Rhodoligotrophos defluvii: one gene and its partner. The protein of the gene in region 1 interacts with the protein of each later gene in a pairwise test. Links are inferred from orthologs where the notes say so. Each region holds a gene or a part of one and is shown on either strand. Other genes may lie near its edges.

Evidence for each region.
Region 2: the proteins of E4P09_RS24720 (region 1) and cysE interact in binary tests that used the Escherichia coli proteins (3 or more experiments, as listed by UniProt). The link is inferred for Rhodoligotrophos defluvii from one-to-one orthologs.

Annotation. Positions count from the first base shown.
Region 1 is NZ_SZZM01000008.1:219,712-225,613, forward strand. The notes cover bases 1,745-4,731. They hold E4P09_RS24720 (pyridoxal-phosphate dependent enzyme), read left to right. Parts: upstream 1,745-2,535; coding sequence 2,536-3,927; downstream 3,928-4,731. Other genes in these bases: E4P09_RS24710 (alpha/beta fold hydrolase), read right to left, coding at 1,745-1,837; E4P09_RS24715 (dihydrofolate reductase), read left to right, coding at 1,926-2,444; E4P09_RS24725 (cystathionine gamma-synthase), read left to right, coding at 4,258-4,731. Also shown: E4P09_RS24700 (NAD+ synthase), read right to left, coding at 1-36; ypfJ (KPN_02809 family neutral zinc metallopeptidase), read left to right, coding at 176-1,087; more of E4P09_RS24710, read right to left, coding at 1,094-1,744; more of E4P09_RS24725, read left to right, coding at 4,732-5,430; E4P09_RS24730 (LysR substrate-binding domain-containing protein), read right to left, coding at 5,431-5,902.
Region 2 is NZ_SZZM01000001.1:1,630,450-1,636,251, forward strand. What follows is about bases 1,609-4,495. They hold cysE (serine O-acetyltransferase), read left to right. Parts: upstream 1,609-2,577; coding sequence 2,578-3,414; downstream 3,415-4,495. Other genes in these bases: E4P09_RS07790 (enoyl-CoA hydratase), read right to left, coding at 1,609-2,411; E4P09_RS07800 (DUF3126 family protein), read left to right, coding at 3,532-3,744; E4P09_RS07805 (hypothetical protein), read right to left, coding at 3,745-4,410. Outside these bases: E4P09_RS07780 (alpha/beta fold hydrolase), read left to right, coding at 1-514; E4P09_RS07785 (PRC-barrel domain-containing protein), read right to left, coding at 604-1,353; more of E4P09_RS07790, read right to left, coding at 1,590-1,608; E4P09_RS07810 (gamma carbonic anhydrase family protein), read left to right, coding at 4,626-5,153; E4P09_RS07815 (NIPSNAP family protein), read right to left, coding at 5,150-5,476; MocR-like ectoine utilization transcription factor EhuR, read right to left, coding at 5,501-5,802.

The DNA.
Region 1 (5,902 bases):
GAGCTGGGCGAGCGCTATGGCGATCTCGTCGGGCATGGTGCTCTCTTACCCCCGGCACTTTCCGGGAGCAATGCTCCGCACTGCGGCGCGGCCTTGTTTCAACGGCCTGTTAGGAAATCATGCGCAGAGTTCTGCTACCGATGTGAGATCGGAGTGCGCGCCCGGAGGATTGAGTATGCGCTGGCAAGATCAACGTCGCAGCACCAACGTCGACGACGAGCGCGGGGCCGGTGGGGGCTTGGGCGACGGTAGTGGCGGGGGAATGCGTATTCCCGTGGGCGGGCGAGGCGGCATCGGCCTCGTGGGCCTGGTGGTGGTGCTCGGCCTGTCTTATTTCCTGGGCGTCGACCCCCGGGTGCTGCTTGACGGCATGAACAACGGCAGCGTGGCCACCGGCCCGCAGCAGACGACCGGGCAGGGCACCCAGACCGCGGGCGAGACCAACGACCAGATGAAGGATTTCGTCTCCGCGGTGCTGGGCAGCACGGAAGACACCTGGAGCCGCATCCTGCCGACCCTGGGCGTCCAGTATACGGATCCGACCCTGGTGCTGTTCAGCGGCGGCATCCAGTCGGCCTGCGGCTATGCCCAGACGGCCATGGGGCCATTCTACTGCCCGGGCGATCAGAAGGTGTATATCGACTTGTCCTTCTACAAGGAACTCCGGGACAGGCTCGGCGCGCCGGGCGATTTCGCCCAGGCCTATGTGATCGCCCATGAGGTTGGCCATCACGTGCAGACGCTCCTGGGCATAACGCAGAAAGTCGATTCCCTTCGCAGCCAGCTCAGCGAAGAACAGCAGAACCAGCTTTCGATCCGGGTCGAGCTGCAGGCGGACTGCTTCGCCGGGGTATGGGCGAATCAGGCCAATCAGCAGACGCACCTGCTGGACCAGGGCGACGTGGAGGAGGGGCTGAACGCCGCTGCTGCGGTCGGCGACGACCGGCTCCAGGAGGAATCCCAGGGCTATGTGGTGCCGGAGTCCTTCACCCATGGCACGTCCGAGCAACGCGTCCGCTGGTTCCGCAAGGGCCTGAGCACCGGCGACCCCCGTCAGTGCGATACCTTCAGCGCCAACCCGCTGTAGGCCGGCTCACAACCCATTATCGACGAGGAACCCTTCGAGGGCCGCGTTGAACACGGTCGGCCGCTCGAAGGGCAGCATGTGGCCCGCGCCCGGCACCATCACATAAATCCCTTGCGGGATCCTCCGCGCCATCTTCTCCGAGACCACCGGCGGCGATGCCTTGTCGTGCTCGCCGACGATGACCAGGGTGGGGCAGCCGATCGCGCCCAATGTGGCGCGCGCATCGAAGGTGGTGAGCAGGTTTATATAGGCGCGGTATGTCTCGGGCGGTGTGGCCGCCAGAGCCTTCTCCGTCAAGGCCACGCAGTCGAGGTCCGGATCTTCCCCGACCATGGCTGCGGTGGCGGGGCCTGCGAAATCCGCCATGGGGATGCCGCGGTCGAGCGGCTCCAGGCGCTCGCGGATGAACTGCTGCTGGAACGCGCCTTTCGGATCGCCGAAGGCCGGGCTTGTGGACACCAGGGCAAGCCCCGCCACGCGCTCCGGTGCCCGGGCGACAACGGTCTGCGCCAGCATGCCGCCCAAGGAATGGCCCACCAGCACCGCCCGTTTGATCTGCGCCGCATCGAGATCGGCGAGCAGGGCCTCGGCCAGCGCCGGGAAGGTGAGGGGGTGAAGCAGTGGCTTGCCCTTGCAGCCCGGCGCGTCCCAAGCCAGCACGTTGCGCTCGCGCGCGAAATGCTGCTCTTGGCGAAACCAGATCTCGCCTGCACCGCCAAGGCCGTGGATGAACACCAGCGCCGACTTCATGGACAGAACTCTCCCGGACCCTTAAATGACGTTCAGAAGGAACAGCACGTTCAGGGCGTGACATGTCGCGGCGCGAGAGGCAAGCCTCATGAAGATCACTTTCGTGGTCGCCGTTGCCGAGAACGGCGTCATCGGAGCGCGGGGCGGCCTGCCGTGGCACCTGCCATCGGACCTCAGGCGGTTTCGCAAGATCACCATCGGCAAGCCGGTGATCATGGGGCGCAGGACTTACGAGTCCATCGGCCGGCCGCTGCCTGGCCGCGACAATATCGTGATCACCCAGTCCGAGACCTTCGCGCCGGAAGGGGTCTATGTGGTGCGCTCGACGGAGGCGGCGCTGCGGCTGGGCGCGGCCAAGGCGATGGAGCGGGGAGTGAGCGAGATAGCGGTGATCGGCGGCTCGGCCATCTTCCGTGACATGCTGCCTTTGGCCGATCGTATCTATCTGACCCGGGTGCATGATTCTCCCCCCGGCGATGTCCATTTCCCCGACCTGCCACGCAACCAGTGGCGCGAGGTGGAGCGGCAAAGCTTCACGGCGGAAGAGGGGGAAAGTGCCGATACGACGCTGATCGTCCTGGAGCGGCTGGCCACGGGCGCGCAATAGCTTTACGTGAGCCGCGTCCGATGGCAGAGCGATCAGGACTTGGCCGCCAGGCACGTTCACTTGCGCGGCGGCGCGGCATGAAAGGCTTGATATGACCAGAGACGCAGCGGTTTACCGGTCGGTGCTGGACGAGATCGGCAATACGCCGATGCATGAGGTAACTCGGCTCGACACGGGTAAATGCCGGCTGTTGCTGAAGCTCGAGAACCAGAATCCGGGCGGATCCATCAAGGACCGCATCGGCCGCTCCATGATCGAGGCCGCCGAGCGCTCCGGCGCGCTCAAGCCGGGCGGCACCCTCATCGAGGCCACCGCCGGCAATACCGGGCTGGGGCTGGCCCTCGTGGCGGCTCAGAAGGGCTACCGCCTCGTGCTGGTGGTGCCGGACAAGATGGCCCAGGAGAAGATCTTCCATCTGCGCGCCATGGGCGCGGAAGTCATCAATACCCGCTCGGACGTGGGCAAGGGCCACCCCGAATACTACCAGGACATGGCAGCGCGGCTTGCGGCGGAAAACGGGTGGTTCTACGTGAACCAGTTCGAGAACCCGGCCAATCCCGCCGCGCACGAGGCCACCACCGGGCCCGAGATCCTGGCCCAATGCCGGCAGGCCGGCGTGGTGCCCGATGCGATCGTGTGCGGTGTCGGCTCCGGCGGCACGGTGACCGGCCTTTCCCGCTATTTCGCCAAGCACAATCCGGCAACCACCTTCGTGCTGGCCGACCCGGTGGGCTCAATCCTTGCCCATTATGTCGAGACGGGGGAGGTGAGCACCGAGCTCGGATCGTGGCTGGTCGAGGGCATCGGCGAGGATTTCATCCCGCCGATCGCCGACCTTTCGCGGGTTTCCAAGGCCTATTCCATTAGCGACGCCGAGTCGCTGCGCACCGCGCGCGACCTGCTGCGGGCGGAAGGCATTCTCGCCGGCTCGTCCACCGGCACCCTCCTGGCCGCCGCCTTGCGCTATTGCCGAGAGCAGACCGAACCGAAGGTGGTGATCACCCTGGTCTGCGACAGCGGCAATAAGTATTTGTCCAAGATGTACAACGACTTCTGGATGTTGGATCACGGACTGCTCGAACTTTCCCAGACCGGCGATCTCACCGATCTCATCGCAAGGAAACATGCAGAGCAGCAGACGGTCACCGTGAGCCCGCAGACACCTCTGACCCAGGCCTATCGGCAGATGAAGCTACACGAGATCTCGCAGCTGCCGGTGCTGGAAGAAGGGCAGCTGGTGGGGCTGCTGGACGAAGAGGACCTGCTGAGCCACGTCTGGCGCAACCGCGGGGCCTTCACCGGCCATGTGAGGGACGCGATGACGACAGGCCTCGTCAAGGTCGAGGCATCGGACAGTCTGGAACAGGTGCTCAACATTCTGGAGCGGGGCATGGTGGCGCCAGTCATGCGCGAGGGCGTGTTTCAGGGCCTGATCACCAAGATCGATATTCTGAACCACCTGCGCCTGCACGCCAACCGCTGAGAACCGAGATGCCGGCAAGCGTGCCCTTGTGGCCCTGGATGCCCCAGTCAAGCTGGGGCATGACGGATTTGCCTTGAACTCCAGGACCTTACGTGATCACCGGGCTTGACTCGGTGATCCAGGGCTAGTGAGGATGGTCGCGCCGTGCGGCCCGCGGTGCTCGGCTCAAGGCTCGACATGACGATTAGGCTTATGCTCCAATGGTTTGGATCGACGCCCGGTCCAGACAAGACAGCCCAGGTGTTGCGGAGGACAGGGCAGCTCGCCGCTTGCGGCGTCATCGCTTGCGCCTTATGAGGCTTGGCGAGAACACAGATACGAGAGGCACCGGTGTCCACTTCCTCCAATCGCCAGGGCTTTGCCACACGCGCGATCCATGCCGGCCAGGCGCCGGACCCGTCCACCGGCGCGATCATGACGCCGATCTTCGCCAGCTCCACCTTCGTCCAGCAGAGCCCCGGCGTTCACAAGGGCTATGAGTATTCCCGCTCCGGCAACCCCACCCGCAAGGCGCTCGAAGACTGCATCGCGGACCTGGAGAACGGCGCTGCCGGCTATGCCTTCGCCTCGGGCCTGGCGGCATCGAGCACGGTGCTGGAGCTGCTCGATGCCGGCGACCACGTGATCGCGGGCGATGATCTCTATGGCGGCAGTTACCGGCTGCTCGAGAACGTGCGCAAGCGCAGCGCCGGCATCACCACCAGTTTCGTGGATGTCTCCAACATCGATGCGGTGGCAGCCGCGATCACGCCGAAGACGCGCATGATCTGGGTGGAGACGCCCACCAACCCGCTGCTGCGCATCGTCGATCTTTCGGCGATCGCTCAGCTTGCCCGCAAGCACGGCGTGATCTCGGTTGCCGACAACACCTTCGCCTCGCCTTATCTGCAGCGGCCGATCGACCATGGCATCGACATCGTGGTCCACTCCGCAACCAAGTACCTCAACGGCCATTCCGACGTGGTGGGCGGCATTGCGGTGGTCTCCGGCAATAGCCCGCAGGGCGACCTGCGGCAGCGGCTCGCTTATCTGCAGAATGCGGTGGGCGGGGTGATGGCGCCGTTCGATGCCTTCATGGTCCTGCGCTCACTCAAGACCCTGCCACTGCGCATGGAGCGCCACTGCGAGAACGCGATGATCATCGCCCATTATCTCGCCCAGCATCCGAAGGTGAGCCACGTCTATTACCCCGGGCTCAAGCAGCATCCCGGCCATGACATCGCCACGCGCCAGATGCGGGCCTATGGCGGCATGGTCACCGCCGTGCTCAAGGGCGACCTTGCCGATGCGCGGCGGTTCCTCGAGCGCACCCAGCTCTTCGCCTTGGCGGAAAGCCTGGGCGGCGTCGAAAGCCTGATCGAGCACCCCGCCATCATGACCCATGCGTCGATCCCGGCGGAGATCCGCAAGCAGCTCGGCATTCTGGATGGGCTGGTGCGCCTGTCGGTGGGTGTCGAGGATGCGGACGACCTCATTCGCGACTTGGAACAGGCGCTGGCCTGATCAAGCAGGCTCCGGTTCGCTTGCAGCCGCCCCGGCCGTGTCCAGGATGAGCTGGCCCAAGGCCGTGAAATCCGCGGCGCGTGGCGAGCTTCTTCGCCACACGAGCCCCAGGCCGCGGCGCGGAACCGGCGCGCTGAACGGCCGCAAGGCGATGCCGCTGCAGGCGCCAGCCTCTCTCGTCACGGCGAGCTGGGGCAGCAGGGTCACACCGTAGCCATTCGCCACCATCTGCATAAGGGTTGCGAGATTGGTCGCGCCGAGCCCGTCCACCCCGTGCACATCCATGCGCTGGCAGAAGGCGACCGTCTGATCGCGCAGACAATGGCCCTGCTCCAGCAGGAGGATGCGTTCGCTGCGCAAAGCGAGGGGATCGATGATCTCGAAAGCGCAGAGCGGATGCCGCTCCGGCAGCGCCAGCACGAACGGGTCGTCGAACAGCGGCATCTCGGCCATGCCCTCTGCGCCCGAGGGC
Region 2 (5,802 bases), on another replicon or contig:
GGAGGACGCACGCGCCCTGCTCGACCATCTGCACATCGCCCGCGCCGATGTGATGGGCTATTCCATGGGCGCTCGCGTGGCGGCCCGGCTCGCCATAGACCACCCGGAGCGAGTGGGGAAGCTGATCCTTGCGGGTCTCGCCGAGAACATGATCAACGGGGTCGCCGGCGCCCAGGAAATCGCGGCGGCACTGGAGGCCGAAAATCCCGACGAGGTGCGGGATCCGCACGCCCGGCCCTTCCGCCTGTTCGCCGACGCCACCAAGAGTGACCGGCGCGCCTTGGCGGCCTGCATCAGGACGTCGCGGCAGAAGATCTCGGCCGAAGAGCTCGGACGTATCAGCGCGCCCACTCTGATCGTGGTCGGCGGGAAGGATGAGATCGCCGGACGGCCCGAGCCGCTACAGGCAGTCATTCCCGGCGCGGAGATCCTGGTGGTGCCCGATCGCGATCACATGCGCACGGTCGGCGACCGCCGCTACAAGCAGGGGGTGCTTGCCTTTCTCGAGAAGTGAGCCGCCGATCAATGCTTTGGTCATAAAGAGACGAGGCCGCGCCGGAACAGCGCGACCTCGATCTCAGCCGATCCGACCTTAACGATCGATCACTGCGAGGTGCCGGTGGTCGAGCCGGTGCCGGCCGCACCGCCGGTGCCCGTCGCGCCGGTCATGGGCGTATTGGCCGCATCACCGGTGTTGTTGTTCCGCTCGGAGTTCATCTCGGCAACCGTCCGGAATTCCGGCGCCTGCTCGAGTTCCTCGCGGGTTGCGTTCACCACGAGCTTGGCTGTGTTGTCGCCCTGATCCATCATCTGGACCTTGTCCATCTGGATCGCGACGTCCTTCTGGCCGATGCCGAGGAAGCCGCCGACGCCAACCACGATGCCCTGAACCTGACCATCCGTGGTGATGATCACATCGTTCACGTCACCAATGTCCTCGTCATTGGACGAGTACACGGTCGTGCCGATCAGGTCGGTCCCGAGATAGGTCCCTTCCTGCTGCATGGTGATTTGCCCGTCGATCATATCACCCTCGCCCTGGTTGGTCTGGGCGGTTTGATCGGTCGTGCCGGGTGTCGCAGGTGTCTGCGCGGTCGTGCCGGTATCGGTGCCGGTGCTCGGCGTTTGAGCCGTTGTCCCGGTGTCAGTCCCGGTGCCCGTGCTGGGGGTCTGAGCCGTCGTGCCGGTGTCCGGGCTCGGCGTGGCCGTACCAGGCGTGGCATTCTGGTTCTGCTGCGCCTGATCCGTCGTGGCTGGCGGCGTCGGATTGCTCGTTTGCGCCTGAGCAACGACGACTGGGGCAAGCCCCAGACCCGCCGCAATTGCGATTACACTAACCGTTTTCCTCAGCATATCTGCCTCCTGACCTTGCAATGATACTGCCCGAAGCGAAGTCGAGCCGACTTCGGTCGAAGCATATCTTCCGGTCCCAGCAGACGTCGGCTCTAACGGCGTACCCCAAGCGCCCCCGACTGCCAGACCGAAGGAAACCCAGCTTCTATGTCGGACTAACGCGCAATGCCGGGTTCGGTTCCACAAGCGTCGCGGAAGATCACTGTTATTCAGGGAAGTAGATCCTGCCGCCTGCTTCAACGGCCGTGAAAAACCGGCCGTCGTTTCTCCATGAAAGCGATGCGGCCCTCGCGATAGTCTTCGCTGTCGAAGCAACGCGCGATCGCTGCGCGCGCGGGCTCGTCGAGCGCACCGGGCACCGCCAGGGCATCGATGCAGGCATTGGCCGCGGCTATGCTGAGCGGCGCATTGTCGGCGATCGCGGCGGTGAGGTCGTCCACCCGTGCCTGCAGCGCCGACCTCGGCACCAGCAGGTCGATGAGCCCCATGCCGAGCGCCTCCTCGGCGGTGAAGCGGCGCGCCGTGTGAATGATCAGCTTGGCGCGGGAAGGCCCGACCGCATGCAGCAGCAGGCCCAGGGCGTCAGGCGGATAGGCGAGCCCGAGGCGGGCTGCCGGTATGGCGAAGCTCGCTCCTTCGGCGGCCACGCGCATGTCGCAGGCCAGTGCGATCGCAACGCCCCCGCCGATGCAGAAGCCGTGAATCATGGCGATGACCGACTTGGGGCTGCCGGCGATCGCCCGGTAGGCCGCGCTGTTCTGCTGCTCATATAGGGCCGCGGCGGCCGCGTCGCTGCGCTCGCCTTCGAACTCGCCGATATCCGCCCCGGCGATGAAGGCCTGCTCGCCGGCCCCCGCCAGCACGATCGAACGGATTTGAGGATCCTCGTTGAAGGCCTGCATCAGCGGCGGGATGGCGCGCCACATCTCCACGCTCACCGCATTGCGCCGCTCGGGCCGGTTAAAGATCAGGTAACCAACACTGCCCATGCGGCGTGCCGCTATATGCTGTGTCGGCGATGGCAGTACGTCCCCATTTTCCAGAATCTTTTCGGTCACAGTCTCACCTCGCCCACATGGAACAGTCGGTCTGCGTGCCGCTAGCAGAGCCGCCTGCCGGCTGCAAGCCATCATGCTTCGGCTTGTACATGATCGGCGGAGCGGCTATCTCGTTCTGTGTCGGCCGCAAGGCACAAGGCTCCCGCGGGAGCGGAAGGAGAAGGCAATGGCGCGCATCACTGCATCGAGCGCGGTGCTCCAGCAGCTCGACCCGGTATGGACCCAAATCCGCGAGGAAGCCGAGCAAATCGCAGCCGCCGAGCCGGCCCTGGGCGGCTTTGTCTTTTCCACGGTGCTGTCCCACGACCGCTTCGAGGATGCGCTGTCGCAACGCCTTGCCCAGAAGCTCGGCCATACGGATGTCGGTGCCGATCTCATCGTGAAGGCCTTCGAGGATGCTCTGGAGGCCTATCCGGCGATCGGGGAAGCGGCGCGCGCCGACATCGTCGCCGTTTACGACCGCGACCCGGCCTGCAGCCGCTACGTCGAGCCTCTGCTGTATTTCAAGGGTTTCCATGCGGTTCAGACCTACCGCATGGCGCACGCGTTGTGGATCATGGGGCGCAAGGACTTCGCCCTCTATCTGCAAAGCCGCGCCTCGCAGATCTTTTCGGTGGACATCCATCCGGCTGCCCGAATCGGGCGCGGCATCATGATCGATCACGCCCACGCGGTGGTGATCGGCGAGACCGCCGTGGTTGAGGACGATGTCTCCATGCTCCATGACGTGACGCTCGGCGGAACCGGCAAGGACGTGGGCGATCGGCATCCGAAGGTGCGGCGTGGGGTGCTGATCGGCGCGGGCGCACGGATCCTGGGCAACATCGAAATCGGGCATTGCTCGCGGGTGGCCGCGGGCAGCGTGGTTCTGCACGATGTGCCGCCGAATCGCACGGTGGCCGGGGTGCCCGCGAAGGTGGTCGGCTATGCCGGGTGCGAAGAGCCAGCCCGGCGCATGGACCATGTGCTGCGCGACGAGTCTGGCCCCGACGGAACGGTCTGAGACCGCTGCGGATCGCGGTTGCTGTCCCGCTCCAGGTTGGCGCATCTCCCGCACCACCCGGCTTGCGCGTGGCCCCACAGGTCCGCGCTGACTTATGGATTCAACAAGGAGAAAACAGTGAAGGCAGATGAGATCCGAAAACTAGAGCAATATCTGCGGGAGAAGTTCCAGCGGCCGAACATCGAGGTGCGGCGGCGGCCGCAGAAGACCGACTCTGCCGAAGTCTATCTGGGTGAGGAATTCATCGGAGTCCTGTTCCGCGACGATGAGGATGGCGACCTGTCCTATAACTTCCAGATGGCGATCCTGGACATCGACCTGCCAGAATGATCACGATGCCGGCGCGCCGGTGTCGGTGCGCAGCCGTCTGAGCAGGTCGGCGATCGTCGCTTCGAGCGACTGCCATTGTGTGAGATGGCGCTGATGAAAGCGGTAGACGGCTGTCACCTTGTCCGTAAGGTCCAGCCGTCTTTCGCAAAGTGGGGAAATGGCGGAGCCGTCCTCCACGGCGCAATGGAACAGCACGGGCTCGCCCTGCGGCTCTGCCTGCCCCACGTAGAGGTGCATAGCCCTGTAGGGTGAGCCCGGCTTGAACCGGTACCGGGTGAGTCCTGCCTCGATGGCCTCTCCCGGTCCGTCGAAATAGACGGGATAGATCCGCGTCAGCCGCTCGGTCGCGCTGGCCAGCGGTGTGCGCCCGGCCAGCTCTATCGTGACGAGGTGCTCGAGGTCTGCGCCGTCGCGGCCGTCAGCCGGCACACCCGCCGCGAACGGCCACGGGATCTGCAAGGTCACCCGAGTCACGGAACCGAAAATCCGCCTGCTCACCTGCAGCACATAAGGACGGGGAATGGATAGGCGTGCGTCGTGCAGCGTCAGCACCTCGGTTCGGCCGAAATCCCGTGCCTCGTCGTTTCCGCCGAACAGCAGCTCCGGATGCGGCGCGAAATAGGCCGCCAGCAGGCCGCCCGTGAACAGGGCAAAGAGCCCCGCCATGATCAGCAGAGGCCAGGTGAGCGACTGGCGCGACGTTCGGCGCGCGGATCCGGGCGCGGAGACCGGCCGTGCCGCAGGGCCCGGGCGCCGCGCAGGTTTTCCGCCTGCTCTCTCACGGGTCTCGGCGCGAGGCCGATATGGTGGGCTCTGGCGCATTGGCCGCCATGCTCCTATGAGAGATCATCCGCGTCACCAAGAACCAGGAAAGGCAAGCAATGACGATCTTCCGTCTCGAAAATATCGGCCCGCATCTTCCTCCGACCGGAGAATACTGGGTTGCACCCAGCGCCGCCGTCATCGGTAACATTCTGCTCGACCGCAATGTCAGCGTCTGGTTCGGCGCGGTGCTGCGCGGCGACAACGATCCCATTCATATCGGCGAGAACTCGAACATTCAGGATAATGCTGTGCTCCATTCTGACGAAGGCTGTCCGCTCACGGTGGGCCGCAACGTGACGGTCGGCCACAAGGCCATCCTGCACGGCTGCATCATCGGCGACAACAGTCTGATCGGCATGAATGCGACCGTGCTCAACCGGGCGCAGATCGGCAGGAATTGCCTGATCGGCGCCGGCGCGCTCATCCCCGAAGGCAAGATCATTCCCGACAATTCGCTGGTCATGGGCATGCCGGGCAAGGTGGTGCGCGAGCTCACCGAGGAGGAGCAGCAGGGGCTGATCGAGTCGGCCGAGCACTACGTCGCCAATTGGAAGCGCTTCGCCAAGGGCCTCGCGGAGATCTAGGCCGGCGATTGCGTGAAGAAGTCGACGTCCTTCAGCGGGATCGAGGTGATGGAGGCGGCCAGCGGCCCGTCCGCTTCCGTCTTCGCCTTGAAGGCCGTCCATTCCGGATCGTTCCGGAACGCCTCCCAGCCCGCCTTCATCGCCGCCTCGTCCCGCCACGCGACAACGTACCAGAGCTCGCCGGGCACGGAAGCATGCTCCCAAAAATGGGTGACCTTGATGCCCAGCTTGTCGAACAGCCGCAGCGTGCCGTTGGCGAAGCGGTCGCGCAGCGCGGCCTCCTTCCCGGCCACTGGCATATAGCGTCTCAATTCGTAGATCACGATCCCAACTCCCTCGAACGACGATCAAAGCACAAGGTAGGATGCAGCCGGGCGCTTGCTGCGGAGCAGTTCGGCCACGATCTCCAGCCCCTGCTGGAGCTCGCCGCGCGACGGCGTCGCTCCGCCCAGGCTCAGCCGAACGGCTTGTGGCGCCGGACCATGGCCCACCATGAAGGCTTCCGCCGGCGTTACGGCGACGCCACGGGAATTCGCAGCAGCGACAAACCCCTCCGCGCGCCAGCTTTCCGGGAGGGTCACCCAGACATGCAGACCGGTGGGCAGGGCACTCACCTGATAGCCGCTCAGGAGGTCCGCGGCCATGGCCT